2 regions of the Tessaracoccus sp. O5.2 genome follow, and region 1 is predicted to be linked to the other one. Evidence: predicted binding sites of a transcription regulator. Region 1 holds the regulator's gene; the other holds the start of a gene.

The links. Region 1 encodes LexA, which represses DNA repair genes until DNA is damaged. Its sites were predicted from a motif close to TCGAACANNTGTTCGA; they were not measured.
Positions count from the first base shown of each region.
Region 2: the regulator LexA is predicted to act here: its motif matches at 7,189-7,204, upstream of ACFQPD_RS01225 (DUF6504 family protein).

Region 1 covers NZ_CAXWGV010000055.1:27,795-42,133, reverse strand. Annotated here, with positions in the region: gene ACFQPD_RS14070 (sulfurtransferase) at 1-673, opposite strand, end outside; gene ACFQPD_RS14065 (FAD-dependent oxidoreductase) at 832-2,073, shown strand; gene ACFQPD_RS14060 (pilus assembly protein CpaE) at 2,099-2,509, opposite strand; gene ACFQPD_RS14055 (vitamin B12-dependent ribonucleotide reductase) at 2,646-5,498, opposite strand; gene nrdR (transcriptional regulator NrdR) at 5,557-6,072, opposite strand; gene ACFQPD_RS14045 (hypothetical protein) at 6,269-6,598, opposite strand; gene lexA (transcriptional repressor LexA) at 6,800-7,534, shown strand; partial or broken gene ACFQPD_RS14035 (ATP-dependent DNA helicase) at 7,571-9,463, opposite strand; gene hflX (GTPase HflX) at 9,531-10,958, opposite strand; gene dapF (diaminopimelate epimerase) at 11,063-11,881, opposite strand; gene miaA (tRNA (adenosine(37)-N6)-dimethylallyltransferase MiaA) at 11,838-12,821, opposite strand; gene ACFQPD_RS14015 (antitoxin) at 12,914-13,114, shown strand; gene miaB (tRNA (N6-isopentenyl adenosine(37)-C2)-methylthiotransferase MiaB) at 13,116-14,339, opposite strand, start outside.
Region 2 covers NZ_CAXWGV010000001.1:239,001-253,339, reverse strand. Annotated here, with positions in the region: gene ACFQPD_RS01250 (transglutaminaseTgpA domain-containing protein) at 1-502, shown strand, start outside; gene ACFQPD_RS01245 (DUF3040 domain-containing protein) at 533-928, shown strand; gene ACFQPD_RS01240 (gamma-glutamyl-gamma-aminobutyrate hydrolase family protein) at 951-1,688, opposite strand; gene dinB (DNA polymerase IV) at 1,726-2,913, opposite strand; gene ACFQPD_RS01230 (DNA polymerase III subunit alpha) at 2,917-6,750, opposite strand; gene ACFQPD_RS01225 (DUF6504 family protein) at 6,750-7,049, opposite strand; gene ACFQPD_RS01220 (hypothetical protein) at 7,261-8,397, shown strand; gene ACFQPD_RS01215 (cytochrome c biogenesis CcdA family protein) at 8,400-9,200, opposite strand; gene ACFQPD_RS01210 (DsbA family protein) at 9,200-9,961, opposite strand; gene ACFQPD_RS01205 (formate/nitrite transporter family protein) at 9,999-10,892, opposite strand; gene ACFQPD_RS01200 (HelD family protein) at 11,437-13,635, shown strand; gene ACFQPD_RS01195 (methylenetetrahydrofolate reductase) at 13,664-14,339, opposite strand, start outside.

The DNA.
Region 1 (14,339 bases):
ACCCGCAGTACGAGATGACGTCGGCCGCGTCGTCGACGGCGGCGAACCGCGCCCGCAGCGCCGCCGGGCTGAGGAACCGGCCCTCCGCGTCCAGGTTCCCAGTCATCGGATAGCTGCGCGCGCCGGGGATGTGGCCGGCCTTGGGGTCGATCGGCTCGGACTCGCCTCGGAAGCGTTCCGCGCCTCGGGCGTCGATGACGAACGCCCCCTCGGAGGCGTCCTCGATGTCGGCGAGCGCCTCGTCCGGCCAGGACCTGACGGCGAACTCCGCTCGCGGGCGGCGCGGCACGTCGGTGGTCAACTGTCCCTCCCACGTCTGGAGGCCGCCGTCGAGGAGAGCCGCCTCCCTGCCCAGGATCCGCAGCAGCCACACCAGGCGTCCCGCCATGGCGCCGCCGGCGTCGTCATAGGCGACGACCGTGTCGGTGTCACCGATACCGAGATGGGCCAGCCCCTCCGCGAACGTCGAAGGATCCGGAAGCGGATGACGCCCGCGGGCGGCCGACGGCGGGCCCGCCAACACATCGTCCATCGGCACGAAGACCGCACCCGGCAGATGACCGGCGGCGTAGGCGTCGCCGCCCGAACGGCCGTCGAGGTAGTGCCGCACGTCGGCGACGACAGCGTCCGGGTGGGCGGCCAGCCACGCGGAGTCGACAACAGGAGGGATCACGCGCGCCAGCCTACGCCCAACCGACCCCGGTCAATGCGCACAGAATGTCCGGTCATAGTCTCGGATGACGACCTCAAGGAGGAGGATCCCAGGACCGGCTTCGCCGCCATCGCTGACGCCGTCCACGCCGCGGGGGCAAGCTGGCCCTCCAGCTCGCCATGGGCCTGGGGCGCAACAACCAGTACTGCCAGAGCCTCGGCATGGAGCCGGGCTACCTGGTCGACCAGTTCATGAGCGCCTGCTGGAACCGTCGCACCGACCAGTACGGCGGCTCAGTGGAGAACCGGTGCCGGTTCGCGGCCGAGGCCATCGCAGCGGTCAAGCACAACGCGCCGGGGGTTCCGGTGAGCTTCCGCATCTCGGTGGACCACCGCTTCCCGGGCGGCCGCACCGCGGAGGAGACCATCCCGATCGTGCAGGAGTTGGAGCGGGCCGGTGTCGATCTTCTGCTCTGCGACGAGGGGTCCTACGAGGCCATGGACTACGTCTTCCCGCCGTACTATCTGGGCGACAACTGCATGGTGGGCGCGGCGGAGGCCGTGAAACCCCACGTGAACATCCCGGTGGCGGCCTGCGGCAACATCACCCCGGCCGGCGGGGAGGAACTGCTGGCCCGCGGGGCGGCGGACATGATCGGCATCGGCCGTGGCCTCATCGCCGACCCCGACATCGTCGCCAAGATCCGGGCCGGGGAGGAGTCCCGGGTCCGGCCCTGCATCCGCTGCAATCAGCTGTGCACCGGTAACGCGTTCAACGGCAAGGCGCTGGGCTGCGCCGTCAACCCGGAAGTGAGCCATGAGTTCGAGTGGCGGCTGACCCCGACCGACGCGCCCAAGCAGATCCTCGTCGTCGGCGCCGGACCGGCGGGGCTCGAGGCCGCGCGCGTCGCCGGCCTGCGGGGGCACCGGGTCCACGTCTACGACAAGGGTGACCACCTGGGCGGGGTGCTCTACCCGGCCCGCCACGCCGGAGGCCGACCCGGTCACCGGGTGGTCGTCTGCGGAGGCGGGCTTTCCGGCGCGGATCTCGCCTTGGAGCTGGCCGAGGACGGGCACGAGGTGACTCTCGTCGAGATGGTCGACGTGATCGCGCGCGCCATGTTGTTCCTCAACCGGATCTCCCTGCTGCGCTCCCTCGCCGAGAACCGGGTCCGGGTCCTCACCGGTTACACCGTCCGGGAGGTCACCGACGACGGGGTGCGCGCGGCCGGCCCAGACGGCGACGTCGTCCTCGAATGCGACACCGTCGTGACGGCGTTCGGCGTCCGGCCGGCGACGTCACTGCCCTCCGCACTCACCGCTGCCTTCGGAGCGAAGGTGCACTCGGTCGGCGACTGCGTGTCGCCGCGGAAGGTCGGCGACGCCATCGACGACGCCTACGTGCTGGCGTACTCGATCTGATCCCGACCGCTGGTCCCGGCGCCGGTCACCCCGCCGCCGCGACCAGCGCCAGCAGGGCCTCGGCGTAGGCCTCGGCGGCGTCCGGGGAGATGAAGGCCCGCGGGGGCTGCCCGGGGATCTCCACGACCACGGAGAATTCCCCCGACGCCGCCCGCGACATGGACCGGAAGGTGCCGCCGAGCAGCTCGCGCAGCTGATCCTCACGGGGCAGCCACAGCGCCTTGCTGGCGGGGAGCGAGTCGAGCGCCCACTCCGTCGTGCCGTTGAAGGCAAGCAGCGTCCCCGACGGGTATTCGCGGGCCTCGACGACCATGTTGGCCAGCGTGAACACCTCGTCGGCCAAGTCGGCGGCACGCACCACGAACCGGTCCCCCTCGCCCGGGTGCCAGGCGACACCCGCCCGGTCGAGGCGTTCGGCGGTCGCAACGGAGATCATCTGGCTCCTCGTCGATGTCAGTGGGTGGTGCTGCTATTGTGCCCAGCGGCGGCAAAAGCCGGGGCGGACAACGAGGGCGCCGGCCCTGAGGCCGACGCCCTCGCGTCACGGTGTCCCGGTGGACCCGGGTACCGGATCAGCTGCAGCCGCTGGTGGAGCCACAGCCCTCGCAGACATAGCACGAGCCGCTGGGGCGCATCTTCGTGCCGCACGTCATGCACAGCGGGGCGTCGACCTCACGCCCGGTCAACGACTCCATCAGCTCCGCCGTCGTGCGGGCGGTGCCGAACTCGGCCGGGGCCGGGGCGTCGATGAGTGAGGGCTGACGGGCGCCGTCGACCTTGAAGTCGTCTCCGGCGTCGTTGCGCAGGGACACGGCCTCCGGCATCGCGGCCTCGTCTTCCTCCGACAGGTAGGAGCCGGTCTCCACGTACCGGGCGCGCTCCGAGGCGGTGTAGATGCCCAGTTCGGCGCGGTCGTCGAAGCTGAGGTAGTCCAGCGCCAGGCGGCGGAAGATGTAGTCCATGAAGGACTGCGCGATCCGGATGTCCGGGTCGTCGGTCATGCCGGCCGGCTCGAACTTCAGGTTGGTGAACTTCTGGACGAAGCTCTCCAGCGGCACGCCGTACTGCAGGCCGATCGACACCGCGATGGAGAACGCGTCCATGACGCCGGCGAGGGTCGAGCCCTGCTTGCCGAGCTTGAGGAACACCTCACCGATCCGGCCGTCCTCGTAGGCGCTGGAGGTCATGTAGCCCTCGGCGCCGCTGACGGAGAAGCTCGTGGTGCGCGAGGCGCGCGACTTGGGCAGCCGCGCCCGCTTCGGGCGGTACTCGATGCGCACCTCGGGCTCGGCCTTCTTCTCCTCCTTGGTCTCCTTCTTCCCGTCGGAGAGCGGCTGGCCGACCTTGCAGTTGTCGCGGTAGACGGCCAACGCCTTGAGGCCCAGCTTCCAGCCCTGCAGGTAGACGTCCTCGATCTCCTCGACCGTCGCCGTCTCCGGCAGGTTGACGGTCTTGGAGATGGCGCCCGACAGGAACGGCTGCACCGCGGCCATCATCCGGACGTGCCCCATCGGCTTGATGGCGCGTGCGCCCATGGCGGTGTCGAACACCTCGTAGTGCTCCGCGGCGAGGCCGGGAGCCCCGATGACGTGTCCGTTGGCGGAGATGAATTCGACGATGCCGTCGATCTCCTCCGAGTTGTAGCCGAGCCGCTTCAGGGCGCGCGGGATGGTCTGGTTGACGATCTGCATGGAGCCGCCGCCGACGAGCTTCTTGAACTTCACCAGCGAGAAGTCCGGCTCCACGCCGGTGGTGTCGCAGTCCATCATGAAGCCGATGGTGCCGGTGGGCGCCAGGACCGACGCCTGGGCGTTGCGGAAGCCGTTGCGGGCGCCGAGCTGCACCACGTGATCCCATTCGCGGGAGGCCACGGCATGCAACTGCCGGTCGTCGGGCAGCACACGCAGGTCGTCGTTGGCGGCCTGGTGCTTGCGCATGACCCGCTGGTGCGCCTCCGCGTTCTCCGCGTACCCGTTGTAGGTACCGACGATGCCCGCCAGCTCGGCGGAACGACGGTAGGAGGTGCCGGTCATGATGGACGTGATCGCCGCGGCCGTCGACCGGCCGCCGTCGGTGTCGTAGCCCTTGCCCATGGCCATGAGCAGCGCGCCGAGGTTGGCGTAGCCGATGCCCAGCTGGCGGAAGTTGCGCGTGGTCTCGCCAATCGACTCGGTCGGGAAGTCCGCGAAGCAGATCGAGATGTCCATCGCGGTGATGATGAGCTCGACGGCCTTGACGAAGAGCTCGGCGTCGAACGTGCCGTCGGCGCTCAGGAACTTCAGCAGGTTGAGCGAGGCCAGGTTGCACGACGAGTTGTCCAGGCTCATGTACTCCGAGCACGGGTTGGAGGCCGTGATGGGGCCGGTGACCGGGTTGGTGTGCCAGTCGTTGATGGTGTCGTGGTACTGGATGCCGGGATCGGCGCACTCCCAGGCCGCCTGCGCGATCTTGCGGAACAGGCCCTTGGCGTCGACCTCCTCGATCACCCGGCCGTCCATGCGGGCGCGCAGCCCGAACTTGTCGCCCGCCTCCACGGCGTTCATGAACTCGTCGCTGACGCGCACGGAGTTGTTGGCGTTCTGGTACTGGACACTCGTGATGTCCTTGCCGCCGAGGTCCATGTCGAAGCCGGCGTCGCGGAGCGCGCGGATCTTGTCCTCCTCGCGGGCCTTGGTCTCGACGAACTCCTCGATGTCCGGGTGGTCGACGTCCAGCACGACCATCTTCGCCGCGCGACGGGTGGCGCCGCCCGACTTGATGGTGCCGGCGGACGCGTCGGCGCCGCGCATGAACGACACGGGCCCGGAGGCGGTGCCGCCCGAGCTCAGGAGCTCCTTCGACGAGCGGATCCGCGACAGGTTCAGCCCGGCGCCGGAGCCGCCCTTGAAGATGAAGCCCTCCTCCTTGTACCAGTTGAGGATCGAGTCCATCGAGTCGTCGACGCTGAGGATGAAGCACGCGCTGACCTGCTGGGGCGAGGGGGTGCCCACGTTGAACCAGACCGGCGAGTTGAAGGAGAAGTACTGGTTGAGCAGCATCCAGGTGATCTCGTGCTCGAAGATCTCGGCGTCATCCTCCGAGGCGAAGTAGCCGTACTCCTGGCCCGCCTTGCGGTAGGTGCGCACGACACGGTCAATGAGGGTCTTGAGGCTGTCCTCGCGCTGCGCGGTGCCGAGCGCGCCCCGGAAGTACTTCGTGGTGACGATGGTGGAGGCGTTGACGCTCCACGACGACGGGAACTCGACGCCCCGCTGCTCGAAGACGGTCTCGCCCGTCTTCCAGTTGGTCTGGACGACGTCGCGCCGGTCCCACTCCACCTCGTCGTACGGGTGGACGCCGGGCTTGGTGAAGACGCGCTCGATGACGAGGCCCTTCCCCTCGCCCGTGGCCTTGCGGCGGGTGGCGCGTGCAGCTGTCGCGGTCATGATCTTCCCCTCGTTGTTACCTGGATGTGGTGATGAATAGCGAACCGAGCCGTGCGGCTCAGCTGATGAGTGGCTCCTGGGCCGACGCGACCTCGATGGCGGCGACCTCACGTCTGAGTTCCTTCTCCGCCGCGCTGATCTTCAGCGCGTCGATCTCCCGCTGGAAGTCGTCGACGGAGTCGTAGTTCTTGTAGACGCTGGCGAAACGCAGGTAGGCCACCTCGTCGAGCTCCTCGAGCGGACCGAGGATGGCGACCCCGATCTGCTCGGCCGGGATCTCGGCCTGGCCGGAGGACCGCAGCGACTCCTCCACGCGCTGGGCCAGCGCGGCCAGTTGCGCGGCCGTCACCGGCCGGCCCTTGCATGCCTTCGACACGCCCCGGATGACCTTGTCCCGGTTGAACGACTCGACGACGCCCGAGCGCTTCACGACCGTGAGCACGATCTGCTCGACGGTGGTGAACTTCCGCTCGCACACGGGGCACACCCGCCGCCGGCGGATGGCCGAGCCATCCTCGGTGGCCCGCGAATCCGACACCTTGGTGTCGAGATGGCGGCAGAACGGGCAGTGCATGGGCGAGCGGACCTTCCCTGTGTGCGACGGGGGCCCTACCTTGCCACTGTGTGGCCTTAACCACAACTTGTAGGGGAATCCCGCCGCTGGAACTACTAGATATAGGGAAGCCTAGGACGCGGCGCCACCACATACAAGCGCGAAACGCCCACGACTTTCGGCCAGATCGTCGTGGGCGCGGCGTGCTGCAGGGCCGTCAGGGCTGGGACACGTGCGCCCAGGCGGGGTCTCCCGCCACGTAGCCCGTGGGGGCCTCCGCCGACGCCATCTCGGCGAACTGCAGACCCGCCACGGCCATCCCCACCGCCGTGAGAATGCCGACGCCGGCGACCTTGAGCGCCATCCATCCGGACACCGGACGAGTCACGCGACAGGAGGAGGCGGTGCGGACCCGGCCCGGCAGCGCGGGGCGGGCGGCTCGTGCGACGGGGCCACCCAGCTCTGGGCGCGCGGCGGGCGACACGGTGACCAGCCGACGGTGGCCGGCGTCGATCACCTGGTAACGGACTGCGGCGGACGCGGTCATGTCAACCTCCTAGAACGTCTGTTCGATTGAACTGTAGCGAATCCGACGCGTCGATTCAAACACCTGTGCGAACCCGTCCGATCCGATGCCCACGATCGGGCACGGGATGAGTCCACCGGGGACCACTGACATTTTTCGCGCAGGTGCTCGACACGGGGTGTCTTATCGAACACACGTACCGCCACTGGGTAGGCTGGGGTCATGGCTGATGAGACGAAACGTCCCCGTCGCGGGCGCCCCACCAACGCCGCCATCGAGGCTGAGCTCGGATCGATGGCGCCGTTCCCGGACGGGCCGGTCGACGCCCATGGACTGACGCGGCGGCAGATGGCCATCCTGCGTGTCGTCAAGCAGTCGATCGACGAGGTCGGCTATCCGCCCAGCATCCGGGAGGTCGCCACGCGGGCCGGCCTCGCGTCCACGTCGAGCGTGACCTACCAGCTCAAGGTCCTCGAGGAGAAGGGCTTCATCCGCCGGGATCCGAACCGCCCCCGTGCCGTGGTGGTGACGCTGCCGGGCGACGAGGGCATGGACTCGGCGCAGACGTTCGATGCCGCGCCCACCTCCGTCGCGGCCCCGCTCATCGGCCGCATCGCGGCCGGCGGCCCGATCCTGGCTCAGGAACAGGTCGAGGACGTCTTCGCGCTGCCGCGCCAACTGGTCGGCGACGGGCAGGTGTTCCTGCTCGAGGTCCGGGGCGACTCGATGATCGACGCCGCCATCTGCAACGGCGACTGGGTGGTGGTCCGGCAGCAGTCGGACGCACACAACGGTGACATCGTCGCCGCCCTCCTCGACGACGAGGCGACGGTCAAGACCTTCAAGCGGCAGGACGGGAAGGTCTGGCTGATGCCGCACAACCCGGACTACTCCCCCATCGACGGGACGCACGCCACCATCATGGGCAAGGTCGTCGCCGTCCTCCGCAAGCTCTGAGCCGCCGCTGCGCCGCGACAACGCTCCGCGGGGGGGGCGCCGCGCCTGGACCGCGATGTCGCCGTCGGTGGTCATCCAGAAGCCGGGCAGCGAGGACTTGAGGTACTCCCCGTAGCGGGCGGTCACCAGCCGCGGATCCAGCATCGCCACGACCCCGCGGTCCTCGGAGCGCCGGATCAGGCGCCCCGCGCCCTGGGCCAGCAGGAGCGCCGCGTGCGTCGCGGCCACCCGCATGAACCCGTTGCCCCCGGCGTCGTCCACGGCCTTCTTGCGGGCCTGCATGAGCGGGTCGTCCGGGCGCGGGAACGGGATCTTGTCGATGATGACCAGCTGACACGTCTCCCCCGGCACGTCCACGCCCTGCCACAGCGACATGGTGCCGAACAACGACGCCGACGGGTCCGCGATGAAGGTGCGGGTGAGCTCGGACAACTGTGCGTCACCCTGGCAGAGGATCCGCAGGTCGGGCAGCTCGCGGCGGCAGTACTCGGCCGCCTGCTCCGCCGCCCGGCGCGACGCGAACAACCCCAGGGTCCGCCCCTCCGCCGCCCAGATGAGCTGCGCGATCTCCGCGAGCGTCTGCTCGCTCATCCCGTCGCGGCCGGGTGGTGGCAGGCGTCGGGCCACGTAGAGGATGCCCTGCCTCCGGTAGTCGAACGGGGACCCCACGTCGATCCCCCGCCAGGCGAACTGGTCCTGGGGTTCCTGGCCGTCCTCCAGCCGATCCCCGTAGGACAGCCCCACGGCGCTGGCGGCGGCCTCGAACGACCCGCCGAGCTCCAGGGTGGCCGACGTCAGCACCGTCGGGGTCTCGGCGAAGATCTGGTTGCGCAGCAGGCCGGCGACGTTGAGCGGCGCCACGTAGGCCGACCGGCCGAACACCTCCGACTCCGTCACCCACACCACGTCCGCCTCCGAGAGCTTCGCGATCCGCTCCGCGATGTCGAAGACCTCCTTCACGGCCGACGCGGCCTGGGTCCGCTCAGCGTCGTCGGTGGCCTTGCCCAGCGCGCTCACGACCTTGCGCGCGACGTCGCGCAGCTGGGCCGCGGCGTAGACCAGCGGCGCGGACCCGGCGGTGATGCGCGCCAGCTCCGACTCGGCCAGGGCCTGGCGCAACACGTCCGCCTGGTCGAGGAAGTCGACGCCGAGGTCGTCGTCGACCCAGGTCAGGACCCGCCGGGCGGTCCGCTCGACCAGGCCGGGCGTGAGCTCGTCGGTGGCGGCGGTGGTGATCCGGCTGACCAGTTCGTGGGCCTCGTCGATGATCAGCGCCTCGTGCTCGGGCAGCGCCGTGCCGCCGTGCATGGCGTTGATGGCCAGCAGCGCATGGTTGGTCACCACCAGTTGCGCGTTGCGGGCCTCCTCGCGCGACGCCTCGACGAAGCACTCGGCGCCGAAGGGGCAGTTCGCGACGCCCAGGCACTCCCGGGTGGGGATCGACACCTGGGCCCAGGCCCGGGCCGTGTGCGTGGGCGCGTCGTCGCGGTCTGCGAGCCCCTTCCGTTCGGCCTCCTCCTCGACCCACTCACGCAGGGCGAGCACCTCGGCTCCCAGCCGCGACACGTCATCGGCGCTCGGGGACACGGCCTCCGCCAGGGCGGAGCTGCCCACGAGGCTGTCCTGTTCCGCGGGCCCACCGGAGCGAGCACGGTAGAGGCAGGCGTAGTTGGTGCGGCCCTTGAGAATGGCCGCCTTGGGGCGCGTCCCGGTGACCGCCTCGACGGCGTCCAGCGCGGTGGGGATGTCCTTGCTCGCGAGCTGCGCCTGAAGGGCGAGGGTCGCCGTCGCGACGACGATGCGCTCCTCCCGGTCCACGCAGCGGGCCAGCACCGGGGCCAGGTAGCCCAAGGACTTGCCCGTGCCCGTGCCCGCCTGCACGAGTAGGTGCACGCCGTCGTCCAACGCGCGCGCCACGGAGTCCGCCATCACCTGCTGCCCCGGCCTGGCCTGACCGTGGATCTCGCCGACGGCGGCGGCCAGGATGGCGGCGTGGTCAGTCACGGGCGAAGGCCGCCAACTCGTCGGCCAGAGCCGGCATCACGCGGGCGCTCACCAAAGTACCGTCCGCCGTGTGCTCAAGCGAGTCGATCACCGCGGTCTTGTGGATCCGGTCCACGAGGTCCCCGCGCTCGTAGGGGACGAGGGCAGTGATGCGGACCTCCGGCTGCGGGAGGCGCTGTTCGATGATGGCGCGCAGCTCGTCCAGCCCGGCTCCCGTCCGGGCGGAGACCACAACGGCGTCCGGGTGGTTGGCCCGCAGCGCCAGGATGGTGGTCTCGTCGGCCGCGTCGGCCTTGTTGAGCACCAGCAGCTCGGGCACCTGTGCGGCGCCGATCTCGGCGAGCACGGTGCGGACGGCGCCGATCTGTCCCTCCGGGTCCGGGTCCGACGCATCGACCACGTGGACCAGCAGGTCCGCCTGGGACGATTCCTCCAGCGTGGACCGGAACGCCTCCACGAGGTCGTGCGGCAGGTGCCGGACGAAGCCGACGGTGTCGGTGAGGGTGTAGACGCGGCCGTCGGCGGTCTCGCTGCGACGGGTGGTGGGATCGAGAGTCGCGAACAGCGCGTCCTCCACGAGCACCCCCGCCCCGGTCAGCCGGTTCAGCAGCGACGACTTGCCCGCGTTGGTGTAGCCGACGATCGCGACCGACGGCACCTGGTTGCGGCGCCGCTCGGCTCGTTTGCCCTCGCGGGTGGCGTCCATCTCGCGGAGCTTGCGGCGCAGCTGCGCGATCCGGGTGTGGATGCGCCGGCGGTCCGTCTCGATCTTCGTCTCGCCAGGGCCGCGGCCGCCGATGCCGGCGCCGCCCGCCGCGCGGCCACCCGCCTGGCGCGACAGGTTGCCACCCCAGCCGCGGAGCCGCTGCTTGAGGTACTGCAGCTGCGCCAGCTCGACCTGGGCCTTGCCCTCGGCGCTCTTGGCGTGCTGCGCGAAGATGTCGAGGATCAGCGCGGTGCGGTCCACCACCTTGACCTTGACGCGGTCCTCCAGGTTGCGCAGCTGCGCGGGCTCGAGTTCGCCGTCGCAGATGACGGTGTCGGCGCCGGTGGCGCGGACCATCTCCGCGACCTCCTCGACCTTGCCGCGGCCGATGTAGGTGGCCGGGTCCACGTGGCTGCGCCGCTGGACCAGGCCCGCGAGCACCTCGGAACCGGCCGTCTCGGCCAGCAGCTTCAGCTCGGCCATGGCGTTGTCCGCGTCCTCCTGCGTGCCGCTGGTCCACACGCTGACCAGCACGACCCGCTCGAGGCGCAGCTGGCGGTACTCGACCTCGGTGACGTCTTCGAGCTCGGTGCGCATGCCCGCGACGCGTCGCAGTGAGCGGCGGGCCGCCAGGTCCTCCTGGCCGCCGTCGTAGTCGGGTTCGTCGTAGTCGTCCTGGGGGTAGTCACCGGCGTCGCCGTCGAGGTCCGGCATGAGGTCGTCGACGTTCTCGTCGAGGGAATGATCTGTCATCGTGCCGCCCATTGTCCCAGCCCGCGGCCGGTTACCCAAGCGCGGAGTCGCGCCTGTGGATAACGCTAGATCCAGAACTCGCCCCGGCCGATGACGACGGCGGGTCCGGTCAGCCGCGCCTCGTCGCCGGTGAACTGGACCGACAGCTCTCCCCCCGGGACGCGCACCGTCACGGGCCCCTCGTGCCCGCCGCGCGCCCGGTGGGCAGCGGCGACCGCCACGACCCCGGTGCCGCAGCTCATGGTCTCCCCCACTCCCCGCTCGTGCACGCGCATGGTCAGCGCGTCGGGGGCGTCGACCCGCACGAACTCGACGTTGACGCCCTGCGGATACGCCTCAGCCGGGGACCAGCGGGGCGCGCGGTGCAGGTCAAGATCCTCCAGGACGTCGGAGTCGGTCAGGAACACGACGGCGTGGGGGTTGCCGACGTCGACCTTCACCACGGGCCAAGACCGGTCCTCCAGGGTCACGGTGACGTCGTCGGGCAGCACCAGGGCGCGGCCGATGTCGGTACTGATGAGGCCGTGGCGGGCGACCTCCACGTGCTTGACGCCCGCGCGGGTGGCGACGTCGAACGCGCCCGCGTCGACCAGCTGCTCGTTGATGAGGTGGCGTGCGAACACCCTCAGGCCGTTGCCGCACATCTCCGCGACGGAGCCGTCGGCGTTGTAGTAGTCCATGAACCACAGGTGCGGGTCGCCCGTCCAGTCGCGGATGCTGCCCGCGCGCACCACGCGGATGACGCCGTCGGCGCCGATCCCGGCGTGCCGGTCACACACCGCCCGGATGAACTCAGGATGCATGTCGTGCATGCCGTAGGAGTCGTCCAGGATGATGAAGTCATTCCGGGTCCCGTGGCCCTTGTGGAAGCTGAAACGCCGCATGCCGACCTCCTTGCGCCTGGTCGTCCGATCGTAGCGCGGCGACGATGCGGCCCACGTTCATCGGGTCACCTGCGGGGAGCCACGTGATGCGGGGGTCGCGCCGGTACCAGCCGAGCTGTTTGCGGAAGAACTGGCGCGTGGCCCGCTTGACGGCCTCCCGTGCCTCGTCCTCGCTGCAGGCGCCGTCGAGGAAGTCGACGACCTGACGGTAGCCGATGGCGCGCACGGCCGTCTGACCGTCGCGGAGTCCGGCGCTCACCAGGCCGCGCACCTCATCGACCAGCCCCGCGCGCCACATGGCGTTGACGCGCTCCTCGATACGGCGGTCCAGGTCCGCCCGGTCCATGGTGAGCCCGAACTGGTGCACCCCCGGCAGCTCGTAGGTCCACTGGGGCAGCTCCGCGCGATGACCGCCGGTGAGCTCGGCAATCTCCAGGGCCCGCACGATCCGCCGGCCGTTGCCGGGTTCGATCTGGGCCGCGGACTCCGGGCTCAGCTGAGCGAGCCGCGCATGCAGCGCGTGCGGACCGACCGCCGCGAGCTCGGCCTCCCAGTGGGCCCGCACCTCCGGGTCCGAGCCGGGGAAGTCGAACCGGTCGACGATGGCCCGGGTGTACAGCGCCGATCCGCCGACCATGACCGGAATGACGCCGGCCCCGCGCAGCCGCGCGATCGTCTCCCGCGCCAGCAGCTGGAACTCGGCCACGGAGGCGCGCACCGTGACGTCCCAGATGTCGATGAGGTGATGCGGCACCCCGCGCCGTTCGGCCCTGGTCGGCTTGGCCGTGCCGATGTCCATGCCGCGGTAGACGAGCATGGAGTCCGCGTTGACGATCTCGGCGGGCCGGCCGGCCGCGGCCAGCTCGAGTGCCAGGTCGACGGCGAGGCCCGACTTGCCGGTGGCGGTGGGGCCCACGAGGACGACGAGGGGGACGTTCACGCCTGCCAGTGTGCCATCGCCCGCCCCGGACCCTTGGCCGCGACCTCCGACCGGGGCATCATGGGGCCATCCGCTACGAGAGAGGAACCGTCATGGGACTGTTCGACAACCTGGGTGACCTGGCCAAGCAGCACGAGGAGCAGGTCGAGGGCGGCATCGAGAAGGCCGGCGATGTCCTCGACGCACGCACCGGCGGCCGGTACGCCGAGCACGTGGACCAGGCGCAGGACCTGGCCAACGAGCACCTGGACCGCATGAACGACGACGCGGACCAGGATCCGACGCGGCGCTGACTCAGCCGCAGCCGGTGGCGGCGGGTAGCGGGTCGGGCCGACCCACTGTCGGCAGTCCCAGCCCGACGCCCACCGGGCGGGGGGCCTGCGTCGCGGCCTCCCACGCGTCCCCGCCCCGCGTGCGGCGCAGGTCGCGGGGCAGCTCATCCGAATTGAGGTGGTGCGGCGCGGCGTGGGTGACCCGCACGGTGGCGATGTCGCCCGGCCGGGGGCGAAGCGCCGGATCCTCCGGCACCGCGACGTGCACCAGGCGGTTGTCCCTGGCCCTGCCGCTCATCCGATGGGTCTCGGCGTCCTTGCGCCCCTCGCCCGTGGCGAACATCACCTCGACGTCCTGTCCGGCGAAGCGCCGGTTCTCTTCCCAGGCCACCTCGTTGACCAGGTCCACCAGCCGCTCATAGCGCTCCTGCGTGACCGCCTTGGGCACCTGATCGGGCATCGTCGCCGCCGGGGTGCCGGGCCGGATCGAGTACTGGAACGTGAACGCCGCCGAGAAGCGCGCGCGGCGGACGACGTCCATGGTGGCCAGGAAGTCCTCCTCCGTCTCGCCGGGGAAGCCGACGATGATGTCGGTGGTGATGGCCGCCTCGGGCATGGCGAGGCGCACCCGGTCGAGGATGCCGAGGAACCGCTCGGAGCGATAGGACCGCCGCATCGCCTTGAGGATGCGGTCCGACCCCGACTGCAGCGGCATGTGCAGCTGCGGCATGACGTTGGGGGTGTCGGCCATGGCGTCGATGACGTCGTCGGTGAAGTCCTTGGGATGCGGCGAGGTGAACCGGACGCGCTCCAGCCCGTCGATCGTGCCGCAGGCGCGCAACAGCTTTGCGAACGCCTGCCGGTCCCCGAACTCGACCCCGTACGCGTTGACGTTCTGGCCCAGCAGCGTGATCTCCTGCACGCCCTGGTCCACCAGCATCTCGATCTCGGCGAGGATGTCGCCGGGCCGACGGTCTGCCTCGCGGCCACGCAGCGCCGGGACGATGCAGAACGTGCAGGTGTTGTTGCAGCCCACCGAGATCGACACCCACGCCGAGTACGGCGACTCGCGACGGCTGGGCAGGTTGCTCGGGAACGTCTCGAGCGCCTCCTTGATCTCGATCTGCGCCTCGCGCTCGACCCGCGCCCGTTCCAGGAGGGTCGGCAGCGACCCGACGTTGTGGGTGCCGAACACCACGTCGACCCACGGCGCCTTGCGCAGGATCACGTCGCGGTCCTTCTGCGC
Region 2 (14,339 bases), on a different contig from region 1:
GCCGACGGCCGCCCCCACCCCGACACTGCGCCCGACCGCCCCGGGACAGGACACCGACGTCAGCGTCGCCGGTTGGGTGGTGGCGGGGCTGTCGCTGCTCGTGCTGCTGGCGCTGCCCGCCCTGATCCGCATCGCGCTGCGCGTGTGGCGGCTGCGGCCGGGGCAGGCGCGTCGCACCGCCGCGGCGGCGGCGTGGGCGGAGGTGGAGGCGCTGTTCGTCGACGTCGGACGAGACCTCCCCGACGGCTCCCCCGGCCCCGTCGCGGCGGCCATGGCGGCGGACCTGCCGCAGCGCGCGGCCGCCACCCTGCGGGAGATCGCGCACACCGTCGAGGTGAGCCAGTTCTCGCGGACCGGCACGGACGTCGACCGGCTCCCGGCGCAGGTGCGCGCGCTCCGGGCGGCGCTGTTGCGTGACGCGACGCCGGCAGTGAGGGCACGGGCGCTGCTCGGGCCGCCGTCGCTGCTCCTTGCGGCACGCCGGGTTGACCTGGGTGCGTAGAATTGACGAAAGGCTGACGAGGGAGATCCGATGGCGCTGTCTGAGCAAGAACGCAAGCTGCTGGAGCAGCTTGAGGCGTCTCTCATGGCCGAGGACCCCAAGCTCGCGGACACGCTGCGCGGGTCGTCGTCCATCCGGATCCACCGGCGCCGCGCGGCGCTCGCCGGGCTGGGGTTCATCGTCGGCGTGGTGGTGCTGCTGGTCGGGGTGCAGGTGCATCCGGCCGTGAGCGTGCTGGGCTTCCTCGTGATGCTGGCGGCGGCGCTGGTCGGGATCAACTCGTGGCGCCGCGTCGGAGACGACGGTGGGGGTCAACCCAGCCGTCGGCCCACCCAGGGCGCGCCGCGTCAGCCCACGGCGTCGTCGCAGGACTTCATGGACAAGCTCGAGGAGCGGTGGCGTCGTCGCCAGCAGGGCGACCTCTGACCTTTCGCTCCCCCCGGAAGGGTCAGGACGCCGGGCGCTCCCGCTCCGTCGCACCGCGGAGCTCCGCCGCCAGCCACCCCAGCAGCGCGGGGAGCTGGTCGGGCTCCGCCCCCTGATCCTCCGGGTGCCACTGCACGGCCAAGACCGGCCGCTCCGGATCCTCGACCGCCTCGATGACGCCGTCATGCGTGGCCCACGCGACGGGCTTCAGACCCCGCCCGAGGACGCCGATCGCCTGGTGATGGGAGCTGCGCACCGTGACCTGCCGCTCGGCCAGCACCGCGGCGAGGCTGGACTCGGCCGCGACGTCGACGAGGTGGTCTCGCATCGGGTCGCCCTCAGGCCGACGGTGGTTGAGGTGCGTGACCAGGTGCGGGATCAGGTCGCCGCCGTACGCCACATTGATCAGGTGCATGCCGCGGCAGATGCCGAGCAGGGGCCGCCGGTCGGCGCGGCAGGCCTGGATGACGATGAGGGCACGCCGGTCGGCGGTGACGAGGTGGTCGCCGGAGCCGGGATAGTCGAGGGGCCCGCCGTAGAGACGCGGGTCGACGTCGTGCCCCCCGAGGATCACGACGGCATCCGCGGCGGCCAGCGCCGGTTGCCAGCGGTGGTCGCCGCAGTCCTCGAGCCCGATGAGGGTGGGGGTCCACCCCTCGCGTCGGGCGGTCTCGACGGCGTCCTCGGCGAGGCGGGTGAGCAGATCCCCGAAAGGGCCGGGCTCGTAACTGGTGGCCGGTGCGATGACAAGGAGCTTCATCTCCCCCATCGTGCTCAGCGTCCGTTTCGGGGGTGTATCAGGCGTGGATCAATTGCGCGTCCGAACGACGGGTGAGCCGCGCCCGCTGGACGGCCCGCGGCCCGAACCGCAGTACCGCCTTGTCGATGGCCCGCTCCGCATCGGTCCAGCCATGCACCGGCTCGTCGAGCGCGGGCTGCTGGTAGGTGTCCGTCACGGGCACCAGCTTCTCCACCCGCACCCCGACGCGCCGGATCCGGGCGCGCTGCAGATGCAGCCGGCTGAACAGCCGCATCGCCTCGGCGTAGATGTCGTTGGTGCGGTCCGTGTGGGCCGCCAGGGTCCCGGTGCGGGTGATGGTGGTGAAGTCGGCGAACCGCACCGACAGCGTCACGGTCCGCCCCACCATCGCCCGGGCACGCATCCGCGACGCCGTCCGGTCCGCCATGCGCAGGATCTCGGTGGCGACCACCGCGACATCGTCCGTGTCCTGCGGGAACGTCTCCTGCGACCCGACGCTGTGCTCGGCCGGCTCGCGGGCCAGCACCGAGCGGTCGTCGCGGCCCCAGGCGAGGTCGAACAGCAGCGCGCCCTGGTTGTCGCCCAGCGCCCGCTGCAGCGTGGCGCGCGGGGTGGTGGCCAGGTCCCGCACCGTGCTGAGGCCGAGCCGGTGCAGCCGCTCCGCCGTCGCCTCCCCCACCCCCCAGATGGCCTCCACGGGGAGGGGGTGGAGGAACGCGATGACGTCCTCGTCGCGCACCCGGACCAGGCCGTCCGGTTTGGCCTGCTTCGAGGCGAGCTTCGCGATGAACTTGCTGGGCCCGATGCCGACGGAACACGCGACCCGCTGCTCGTCCATCACCTGCGCGCGCAGCTGTTCCCCCACCGCCTCCGGGTCTCCGCCGAGGCGGCGCAGCGCGGTGGTGAGGTCGATGAACGCCTCGTCGATGGAGGCCATCTCCACCCGGTCCGTGAGGGTGTCGAAGATCTCGCGGACACCGTCGGACACCGCCGTGTAGTGGTCGAAGTCCGGGTGGACGACGGCGACCTGCGGGCACAGCCGACGCGCCCGGCTCGCCGGCATCCCGGCCGTGATCCCGAACCTGCGCGCCGGGTAGTTGGCCGACAGCACCACCCCGCGGGTGGAGCCGCCGACGAACATCGGCACCTCCCGCAGTTCCGGGTGGCGGGCCATCTCCACCGACGCGTAGAACGCGTCCATGTCCACGTGTGCGATGACGCGCATCGTCTACCTCCCTGAGCTTCCGGGGCTCGAGTGCCACAGTTTCCGCGGGGCCTCCGCGGCGCCGGTGCCGGCGGGTTTGATGTCGGCGTACGGCGATTGCCGGAACCCGCTGGCGTGCACCAGCACCCGACGGCGGCCCATCCCGCCGGCGCGGGTGTGGTCCTGCGGGTCCGGTGGCGGTTCCTCGGCGGGGGCCTCGTCGGTCTCCCCCGCCGGTTCCCCGGCCGGCCGCCGGCCCGGGTCCGCGGAGTCCTCGCCCGCCGGCCGCCACTCGCCCACCAGGCTGTAGCCCTCCGGCACCTCGTCGAGTACCGCGACGACGGCCGCGACCGCCTCCGCCTCCGTCGCCCCCTGGTCCAGCGCCGAGCGCCACACCTCGTCGAGGTGGCCGAGATCCCAGCACCCGGTGGCCCGGATCGACACGCCCCGCGGGCCGGTGCGGCGGAGCTTCCCCCGCACCAGCACCATCCACGACGAGAACACGGTGGCGGCGTAGGGCCCCTGCACGTCTTCGAAGAAGGTGGCGTCCACCGGCCCCGTCGAGTCGTCCAGGGTGAGGAAGATCACCCGCCGGCCGGAGCGCACCGGCGGCGTCTGCGTGGCCACCTTCACCCCCGCGACCAGGACCTCCGACTGGTTGCGGCGCTGCAGCAGCGTCCGCGAGCTGGTGGCGTCGAGGGCGCGCAGCAGCGGCAGGTAGCGCTCCATGATGTGCCGGCTGGCGTCCAGCCCGAGGATCTCCAGCTCCGCCTTGAGGCGCTGCTCGTCGTCCATCTCCGGCAGCCCGGTGGCGACGACGTCCGCCGTCGGCTCCGCGCCGCCGTCACCGTCGCCGAAGTCCAGCACGCCCTGAACCGCCTGCGGTGCGCGGAACGCCCGCTGGGTCTGGGCGCGGGCGAGCTCGCCGGGGTCGTCGCCCAGCGCCTGGGGGCGGCGGCCCTTCGCGCGGGCCACGGCCCGCTCGTCGGCCCGGCGCTGCCGGTGCAGGTCCGCCAGGGCGAGCAGGAGGTCGCGGCGGGTGACCTGACCGCGACGCTGCACCGCGGCGCGGCGGCCGATGCGGTACAGGCCGTCGAACGCGCCGGCGAGGATCAGCCGCTCCACCACCGGCTCCGCGACCCGCGCCCGCTCCCAGAAGTCCGTCAGCGACAGGTACGGCTGGCCGGCCACGATGCGGTCGATCTCCGCCTCCCCGATGCCCTTGACGTCGGCCAGGGACAGCCGGATGCCCCAGCCGTCGATCTGCGGCAGCCCGTCGGTGGTGGGCGGCGCCCCCATGGCGAGGTGCTCCGGCAGCGCCATGCCCTCCTCGGCGCCGTCGAGGCGTTCGGCGCGGTACTGGCCGACGCTGCGGTTGACGTCGAGGCCGAGGATCTCGATGGTCATGCGCCGCGCCTCCTCCAGCAGCAGCCGCTTGGGGTACATGCCCGGGTCGTGCGTGAGGATGCCGGCGATGAAGTGCGCCGGGTAGTAGCGCTTCAGCCACGCCGACTGGTAGGTGGGCAGCGCGAACGCCGCGGCGTGCGCCTTGCAGAACCCGAACGAGGCGAACGACTCGAGGATGAACCAGATCTGCTCGACCATGTGCTCGTCGTAGCCGCGGGCCAGGGCCTTGGGCCAGAACCACTCCTTGACCTGCGCCTGTCCCTCCCGGTCCCCGAGCGCGCGGCGCACCTCGTCGCCCTGCGCCAGGCTGCAGCCGGTGGCGATGGCGATGATCTGGATCACCTGCTCGTGGAACACGACGACGCCGTGGGTCTGCTCGAGCGCCGGGATGAGGCTGGGGTGCAGGTACTCGGGCTCCGTCCAGCCCTGGCGGGCCTCGAGGAAGGGGGTGACCATGTCCGACTTCACCGGCCCGGGCCGGAACAGGGAGATGTCGACGATGATGTCGTGGAACGTCTCGGGGCCGAACTTGCCGACCAGTTCCCGCTGGCCGGGCGACTCGATCTGGAAGCAGCCCAGCGTGGCGCGGTGGGCGATCATGTCGTAGACCGCCGGATCGTCGAAGGGGTCCAGGGCGTCGATGTCCGGCGGCGGGCCGACGGGCCGGGTGCGCCCGATCTCCGCGACGGCGTGCGCCATCGCCGACTGCATCCGGATGCCCAGCACGTCCAGCTTGAGCAGGCCGAGGTCCTCGACGTCGTCCTTGTCGAACTGGCTCATCGGGTAGCCGCCGAAGCTGGCCTCCAGCGGGGTGCGCTGCCTGAGCGACGAGTCGCTGAGGATCACGCCGCACGGGTGCAGCGCGATGTGCCGGGGCAGCCCGTCGAGGGATTCGACCAGCGAGAACAGGACGTCGAGGCGTTCCTCCCCCAACCCGGCGGCGCGGAGCTCGGGCAGGTCCCGCAGCGCGGCGCGGGCGTCGCGGGCGCGGATGTGCGGGAAGGCCTTGGCCATGGCGTCGATCTCCACGGGCGGCAGACTGAGCGCCGCCCCGACGTCGCGCACCGCGTGCCGCACCCGGTAGGTCTCGATCATGGCCACGCACGCGACGCGCTGCCCGCCGAAGGTCTCCAGGATGGTGTCGTAGACCTCGGTGCGGCGGGCGGACTCGACGTCGAGATCGATGTCCGGCAGCGCCTGCCGCAGCGGCGACAGGAAGCGCTCCATGATCAGCCCGTGCCGGATCGGGTCCACCCCCGAGATGCCCAAGGCGTAGTTGACGAGGCTGCCGGCGCCCGAACCGCGGGCCGCGCACCGGATGCCGAGGCCGCGGATGAGGCCCACCACGTCCGCGACCGTGAGGAAGTAGGACTCGAACCCCAGCCGTCCGATGACGGACAACTCGTCGTCCAGCCGGTCCGCGGTCTCCCGGCCGATGGTCCCGTGCCGCTCGACCAGCCCGGCCTCGCACCGGGCGCGCAGCGCCGACGGCGCCTGCTCGACGGTGGTGCCGAGCGTCTCGAACTCCGGCAGCCGGATCTCGCCCAGCCCGACGTCTCCGATGGGGTCCAGCATGCAGCGCTCGGCGAGCCCGCGGGTGGCGGCCAGCAGCGCGCCGCCGTCGGGGTGACCGGCGAGCCGGGCCACCTCGTCGGCCGCCTCGCGCATGGCCTCGTCCGGCTTGAGGTAGCCCTCCGCGTTGCGCCGGTCCACGTTGCGCACGTCGAGCGGGACCAGGCGGCGGGCCGCGTCGAGGACGTCGACGGTGGCCGCCTGGCCGCGGCGCGCCATGCGCACCATGTTGGTGAGGACGGTGGGCACGCCGAGGCGGTCCCCGAGCCGGACGATCCCGGCCGCCTGGTGCGCCGATGCCGGCCCCCGGCCGCCCACGCGGTGGTTGGTGGCGGCGAGCCACAGCACGGAGCCGAGTTCGGTGCGCCAGCGACGCACCGCCTCCTCCGCGCGGTCCGGGCGGCCGGCCACCAGGGCCGCGCCCACCTCCGAATCCGCGCCGAGCAGCACCGCGACGTCCCTGCCGGCGCAGTACCGGCCGAGCATCTCCAGCGTCACCACGGGATCCCCGCGCTCGCCCGTCAGCTGCGCGGCCGAGATGAGCTCGCACAGCACGCCCCATCCCGACCGCGACCCCGCCAGCACCACCGCGCGCGGCAGCCGCTCGTCACGCAGCGGGCCGCCGCGGGCCGCCGTCGGGCGCCGCTCGGGGCGCCATCCGTCCGGGCGGACGGCCAGGTCCACGCCGACGATGGGCGCGATCCCGGCCTTCAGGCAGGCCTTGGCGAACCGGACCGCGCCGTAGAGGCCGCCGCGGTCCGTGATGGCGAGCGCGTCCATGCCGTGGGCGGCGGCCTCCGCCACGAGGTCGCTCGGGTGGGAGGCGCCGTACTGGAAGGAGTAGCCCGAGGCCACCCTGAGGTGGACGAATCCGCCCATCAGTCGAACACCGCCCGGAGCACCCAGTCCTCGGCGTCGACGGTGCGCGCCAGCTCGTACACGCCGCGTTGGCGCCCGTTGCCCGCCTCGACGCGCCACACCTCCCGCTCCCCGAGGAGGTCCCCCCGCGGCGCGACCTCCTCGCCCCGGGCAGCCCGCACGCGCGGGCCGGTCCACCAGGGCGTGGCGCGGCTCCACCGGCCCTGGATCTCCTTGACCAGCAGCAGCCGCCCCCGCCAGATGAACTGGCGCGGTTCGTCGCGGAACAGGACGTGGATGGGCTCGTCGTAGGTGCGCATGGCTGTCTCCCGGGGATGGCGTCGAAATGGACACGTGTGGCTCGACCCGGGAGCCCCGGCCCTGCGCAGGGGTCGAAGCTGCGCCGGGCCGGGGCGGCCCCTCACCGACGCCTGTTCAACCAGAGCTTCCCCGAACTAATCGAACAGGCGTTCGGTGATTATCACTATACGACCCCCCACCGACGAAACGTCAAGCCCTATCCTGAGCGGCATGCTCACGATCCGCGGCGGCACGCTGGCCGGCATGGCCACGGCCGCTCGGCTCGCGAAACTGGGCCATCGCGTGCGCCTGGATCTGGCCGGGGAACCCCTGGGCGGGCGCTGGGCGCCGGGGGCCGGCGCGCTGCCCCCCGTCGTCACCCTGCCCGCCACCTGGCGCGACCTGTTCAAGAAGACCGGCCGCCCCCTCGACGCGGAACTCGCCCGCGCCGGCCTGGCCCTGGTCGAGGCGCCGCCAGCCGTGCACCGGTTCGCGGACGGCTCCGAGCTGGAGCTGCCGACGGAGCGCGGCAGGCAGTTCGCCGTGCTCACCCGGCACTACGGGGAGGTGGCGGCCGGGCGGTGGCGCGACACTCTGGACGCCCTCGACGACGCCTGGCTGGCGGCGCGCCGCTTCGGCGTCGAACGCCCCGACGCGCCGCGGACCGCCGCGGACCGGCGCGCCCTGCTGCTGGACCGCACCCTCGATGACGTCGCCGACCGCGCCGGGCACCCCCACCTAGCGCGCCTCATCCAGGACCTGGCCCCCGTGGCCGGCACCCGCTCCCGCCGGGCGCCGGGGCTGCTGGCCACGCGGCTCGTCGTCGAGCGCACGTTCGGCCGCTGGCGGCTCGTCGACGACACGGGCCTGCCCCAGCCCGGCGGCCGGCTGGTCGACCTGCTGGCGGACCGGCTCGCCACCCGGCGCGTCGCCGTGGTGGACGGCACCGACGACGCTCCCGCCGTCGACTGCCGGCCCCGTCGCCCCCGCTGGGCGACGGCGGCCCTGGCGCCCGCCGTCGTGGCGGGGCCGCCGGCGTCGGGGCCCGCGGAGGCGGAGATCGTCGACCACACGGGCGCCTGGCCGGTGATCCACTGGCCGGGCGCCCTGACCTGGGATTTCACCCGGGTGCGGCCCGACCTCGCGTGGGGCCTGGCGCCGCGATCCGCGCGCGCGGTGCTGCGCCGCCCCGCCGTCGTGGCGGAGGTCCCCGCGGCGTCGGCGTGCTCACCGGCCGGCCCGGAGCCCTGGGCGGAGCTGGCGAGCGCGGCGCTGGCGGTCTACGAGACGCATGAGCGGCTGACGGGCGAGGACTCCCGCCCGACGAACCGCGAGTTCCGGCCGGGCGGGCGCCGGACCCCCCGCTAGCGTCAGCGACGCCGCAGCCGAGCCCACACCACGACGCCGCCCACCGCGAGCAGCGCACCGACGACGGCGAGGTCCGGCACCCGGCCGCCGACGCCGGACAGCCACGACTCCAGCCGGTACTGCCCCGACGCGTCCAGCAGCCCGCCGAGCGCGGCGGTGGCGTCGGTGGTGAGGAACAGCACCCCGATGACGACGAACAGCACGCCGGAGACAATGCCCGGCCACGACGTCGTCAGCGGCCCCCAGCGCAGCTGGCGCGGGCGCCACCCGCGACCGGCGCCGAGGCGGTCCCACACCGCGGCGAGCAGCACGAGCGGCACGACCATCCCGAGGCCGAACATCGCGAGCAGCATCGCGCCGTAGACCGAGCTGCCGCCGACGGCCGCCATGGTCAGCACCGCCCCGAGCAGCGGGCCGGTGCAGGCGCCCGCCAGCCCATAGGTCATGCCGAGCAGCACCACGCCGACGGCGCCGCGGGGGTCGCGGCCGGCCGAGCGGAGCCCGGGGATCGGCAGCGGCACCCCGAGGGCCTGCAGCGCGCCGAACACGATGAGGACCACGCCGCCGACGGTCGCGACGGTCGAGCGGTGCGTCGTCAGGAGCCCGCCGAGCGCCCCGGCCGTCAGCCCGAGCGGGATGAGGGTGACGAGCAGCCCCAGGTAGAACAGTGCGGTGCGCCCCAGCAGGGTCGCCGTCGAGCGGCCGAAGGCGTAGGCGAAGAAGGCGGGCAGCAGCATGGCGGCGCAGGGGCTGAGCAGCGCCGCCGTGCCGCCGAGGAAGGCGCCGGCGTACCCGATTCCCATCAGCCGAGCAGCGCGGCCTGGTCGTCGATCACCTGCTCGAACACCTCGAGCGGCTGCGCGCCGGCGATGAACTGGCCGCCGATCACGAACGCCGGCGTCGAGGTGATGCCCATCTGCTGCGCCTCGAGGGTGTCGCTGAGGACGGCGTTGGCGAGGGCCGGGTCGGCCCAGTCGCGGGCGAACTGCTCCTCGTCGAGCCCGAGGTCCGCGACAATGCCGAGCACGGTCTCGTCGGTGACGTCGGGGTGCCCCTCGTTCGGCAGCGCCGAGTAGAGGGCGTGCGCGAACTCGAAGTAGCGGCCCTGCTGGCCGGCGGCGCGGGCCGCGGTCGCGGCGCGGACGGACTCGTCGCCGAAGATGGCGAGGTCACGGAACTCGACCCGCAGCGTGCCGTCGTCGATGTAGCGCTGCAGTTCGGGCAGCGTCTCCTCCGCCCAGACGGAGCAGAAGGGGCAGCGGTAGTCGGCCCATTCGGTCAGCACGACGGGGGCGTCGGGGCTGCCCATCGCGAGCGGGTCGCCGTCGACGCGGCGCGGGAGCGTCTCGATGAGGAAGGCCTCGGCCTGCACCTGTTCGGCGGACTTCTCGGCGGGCGTCTCGACGGTGGCGGGCGGTTCGGTGTCGCTGGCCGAGCTCGTGGGTGCGGCCGCGGTCGACGGCCCGGCCGGGCGCGCGAACACGCCGAGCAGCACCACTCCGACCCCCAGCAGCGCGATCACCGTCCACGTGAATCCGCTGATCCGGGGCTTGTCGGTGTCCATCGGGTCCTCCATCAGAGTGACTGCTCGGGCAACCCCACTATGCCCCAGGGGGTACCTGTCCGGCCAATTCCTGGGGCGGTTGGGCCGCGCCGCGACGCCCGTCGAGCCAGCGGCCGTCATTGACGTGGGCGTAGTACATGCCGATGAGCACGCCCCCGCCGATGAAGTTGCCGACGAGCGCGATGGCCACGTTGCCCAGGGCCGGCCACACGTCGATGCCGGGGCCGAAGCCGACGATGGTGAACAGGATGGTGTTGGCCACCGAGTGTTCCAGCCCCAGGAAGGCGAAGATGAACACCGACATCACCATCGCGAGCGCCATGGTGATGGAGTCCTTGAGGAAGCCGTTGTAGACCAGCAGCATCGCCACGTTGATCATGAGGTTGCAGAGGATGGCGCGCACGAACAGGTCCCCCATGCCCGACGCCGTCGCCATGTAGCCGAGCTTCACCTCGACGGCGGCCAGCATCTTCTCCTCGACGTGGCCGGCGGTGAGCGTCGAGTAGCGGGCCATGACGCCGAGGAGGAGCCCGCCGATGGCGTTGCCGAGGTAGCACAGCGCGAGCAGCAGCAGGCCGTGCATCGGCCGCAGCCGTCGGTGATAGAAGGCGATGGAGGTGACCATCATGTTCGAAGTCAGCAGCTCCGACTTGGTGAAGTAGATGAACACCAGCGCCCAGCCGAACACGAACGCGCCGACCGCACGGCCGAGGCCCGGGCCGCCGTCGCCGAGGGCGGGGATGCCGGCGAAGACGGCGCTGACCGCGAAGTAGGCGAGGTAGAACGTGCCGATGAGGATGCCCGCCATGGCGGCCCGCTGCAGGTACTGCACCGTGATGCGGCGCGACATCTCCGCCTTCGTGTCCGCGGCCTCGAGCACCGCGTCGATGAAGAAGAGGCCTGGGAAGAGACGCTGGCGAGTCGGATCCATGGGGCAAAGTTTGACATGACTAACCGTCGAGCGGAACGGTGGATGGTTGATTTCAGGTTGCTACTTATGTCGCGACAAATCTGCGTGCGCGGCGTGGTGTCGCGTTGAGCCTGACGCGCGGTCCGGCGGCGTCGGTTGAGCCTGACTCGCGGCTTGCGGGGGTGGGTTGAGCCTGATTCTGTGGTCGACGGCCGATATGGGCTGTTTGATCGTTCATATTTCCGTCGAGCCATGTAGCAGGCTCGTCCCGGCCGGGCGCTTGGAAGAGGCGATGAGCCTGATTCGGTGGTCGACGGTGGATTCTGGCCTTTGATCGTTCATATTCTGGACGAGACTCGCCTCAGGCTCATTTGGCCCTCACAGACCGCGAGTCAGGCTCAACCAACCCCCGCAGACCGCGAGTCAGGCTCAACCCCGTCCGGCCGACGGCGCGGCAGGGGTGGCCGACGGCGGGGCGGCGTCGCCAGCCCGCGAACGCGATGCGACCCCGCACCCACCGACCGAGTAGGCTTGACTGTCTGTCTCACCCAGAGGATGCATTGAGTTGAGTACTTCGCGCGCCGACCTCGAACGCGAAATCGCCCTGGAACAGCGCCACGTCGACAAGGTCTACGCCAACCTGTCCACCGCCACCGCCAGCGCCAAGTCGATGGCCCAGGCGGGCCGCGAGATCTACCTCTCCGACCGCACCAACTTCTTCCGCGAGGAGGACGGCACCGCGCTGTTCGAGCGCGACGCCTTCGCCTATCAGGCGGCCCGCCGCCTCGCCATCCTCGACGCCGAGCACGAGGGTCTGGTCTTCGGCCGCATCGACCTCACCTCCGACGAGGCCCGCTACATCGGCCGCATCGGCGTCCGCGACGCCGAGTACGAGCCCCTCGTCATCGACTGGCGCGCCCCCGCCGCTGAGCCGTTCTACCGCGCGACGCAGGCCGAACCGATGGGCGTGGTCCGCCGTCGGGTGCTGCGCTGCCGCGACGACCGCGTCGTCGGCCTGGAGGACGACCTCCTGGACGGCTCCTCCGAGTCCGAGCTGCCCATCTTCGGCGAGGGCGCGCTCATGGCGTCGCTCAGCCGAGCGCGCGGCCGCACGATGCGCGACATCGTCGCCACCATCCAGGCCGAGCAGGACGAGGCCATCCGTGCCCCGTACCAGGGCGTCACGATCATCGCGGGCGGCCCCGGCACCGGCAAGACGGTCGTCGCGCTGCACCGCGCGGCCTACCTCCTCTACACCAACCGCGCGCGCCTGGAGAAGGGCGGCGTGCTGGTGGTGGGCCCGTCGTCGGTGTTCATGAACTACATCGAGCGGGTGCTGCCCAGCCTCGGCGAAGACTCGGTCACCCTCAAGGCCATCGGCGCCGTCGCCGGGGATGTCCTGGGGATCACGAGCGAGCACGTCGACGACGCCGCCGCGGCCACCGTCAAGGGCAGCCTCACGATGCTCAAGGTGCTGCGCCGGCTGGTGCGCACCCCGCTGATCGACCACCCGGACCTGCTGCGGCTGCGGGTCACCGTCAAGGGCGAGGTTCTCGGCCTGGAGGAGCACGAGCTCGGCCGGATCCGCGACACCGTCCTCAGCTCCACCAAGCTCAACCGCGGCCGCAAGCAGGCCACCGACATGGTCGTGCAGGCGCTGATCCGCAAGTTCCCCGACGACGTCGCCATCGAGCCGGCCGAGCTCGAGGAGCGCGTCCGCGACCACCCGCGCCTGGCGATGTTCATGAACGCCTGGTGGCCGAGCCTCACCGCGACCCGGGCCCTCGCCCGGCTGGCGGACCCCGCCGTCGTGGAGAAGGTCGCCCGCGAACTCGACGACGCCGAGCGGGCGGCGCTGGTGCGCTCGTACGCGTGGGTCGAGGGCCTCGACGACGGCGCGGAGATCGAGCGCGGCTGGTCGGTGGCGGACATCGCGCTGCTCGACGAGCTCATCGACATCCTCGGCCCGGCCCCGGAGGACGCCGAGCCCGAGGTCGACGTGTTCCTCGAGGGCGGAAACGTCCCCGAGGTGCTCACGACGGCGGACCTGCTGCGGACCGAGCGCACCGTCGACCCCGACGAGGATCCGCAGACGACGTACGCGCACATCCTCGTCGACGAGGGCCAGGACGTGACGCCCATGCAGTGGCGGATGCTGCGCCGCCGCGGGCCGCAGTCGTCGTGGACCATCGTGGGCGACCCGGCGCAGAGCTCCTACCCCCGCCCGGAGGAGAACCGGCGCGCGATGGAGGACCTCATCGGCCGCGCGCCGAGCCGCACGTTCACGCTGAGCACGAACTACCGCTCCCCCAGCGAGGTGTTCGCGCTGGCGTCGCAGGTGATCACGAAGGTGTTCCCCGAGGCGGACCTGCCGAAGGCGGTGCGCTCGACGGGCGTCGAGCCGACGCTGGCCCGCACCACGCGCGCGGATCTGCACGACGCCCTGCGCGACCAGCTGCTGGAGCTGGCCGGCCAGGTCACGGGCACGATCGGCGTGGTGTGCCCGCCGTCGCTGCTGCAGGAGGTGCAGCTGTTCGTGATGGAGGACCGGCGGCTGCGCGAGTTCGAGAACCGGCTCATCGTCGTCACCGCGCTGCAGGCGAAGGGCCTGGAGTACGACGGCGTCGTGGTGGTGTCGCCGGACGGGATCGTCGCGGAGGCGCCGGGCGCGGAGCGGGTGCTGTACGTCGCGCTGACGCGGGCGACGCAGCGGATGGTGACGCTCGACGTCGACACCTCCGCGTGGCGGGCCCTCCTGGACTGACCGGACGCCCGGCCTCGCGGAGCCGGGGTCAGCGGGCGGTGGTCAGCACCTCGGCGAGGACCTCGCGGGTCGCCTTCGAGCGGTTCTGCGTGAAGAACTGCAGCCCGGGCGCGTCGGCGGCGAGCAGGTCGCGGCTCATCTGCACCGCCGCCGCCAGGCCCGCCTCGCGCACCTCCTCCTTCGACGCGCACGCCCGCAGCCGCGACACCAGCGCGTCGGGCAGTGCCCGCCCCGACAGCGCCGCGAACCGCTCGATCTGCGTGATCACCGTCAGCGGCATGATCCCCGGCACGATCGGGATCTCGCAGCCCAGCCCGCGCATGCGCTCGACGAGTTCCGCGTAGCGCTCCGCCTCGAAGAACAGCTGCGTGATGGCGAACTCCGCCCCCGCCTCCACCTTGTCCAGGAGGATCCGCGCGTCGAGGTCCGGGTCGTTGCTGGTCTCGTGCGGGTTCGCGAACGCCGCGACACCGACGCAGAAGTCGCCCTCGGACTTGATGAACCGCACCAGCTCGGTCGCGTTGGCCAGGCCCTCAGGGTGCCGCTCCCACGGCCCGCCGCCGGGCATGTCGCCGCGGATCGCGAGGATGTTGGTCACGCCGGCCTCGCGGTATTCGGCGAGCGCCTCGGCCAGTTCGGCCTTGGACTGCGCCACGCACGTGAGGTGGCCGACCGTCAACGGCCCGGCGGACTCGGCGATGCGG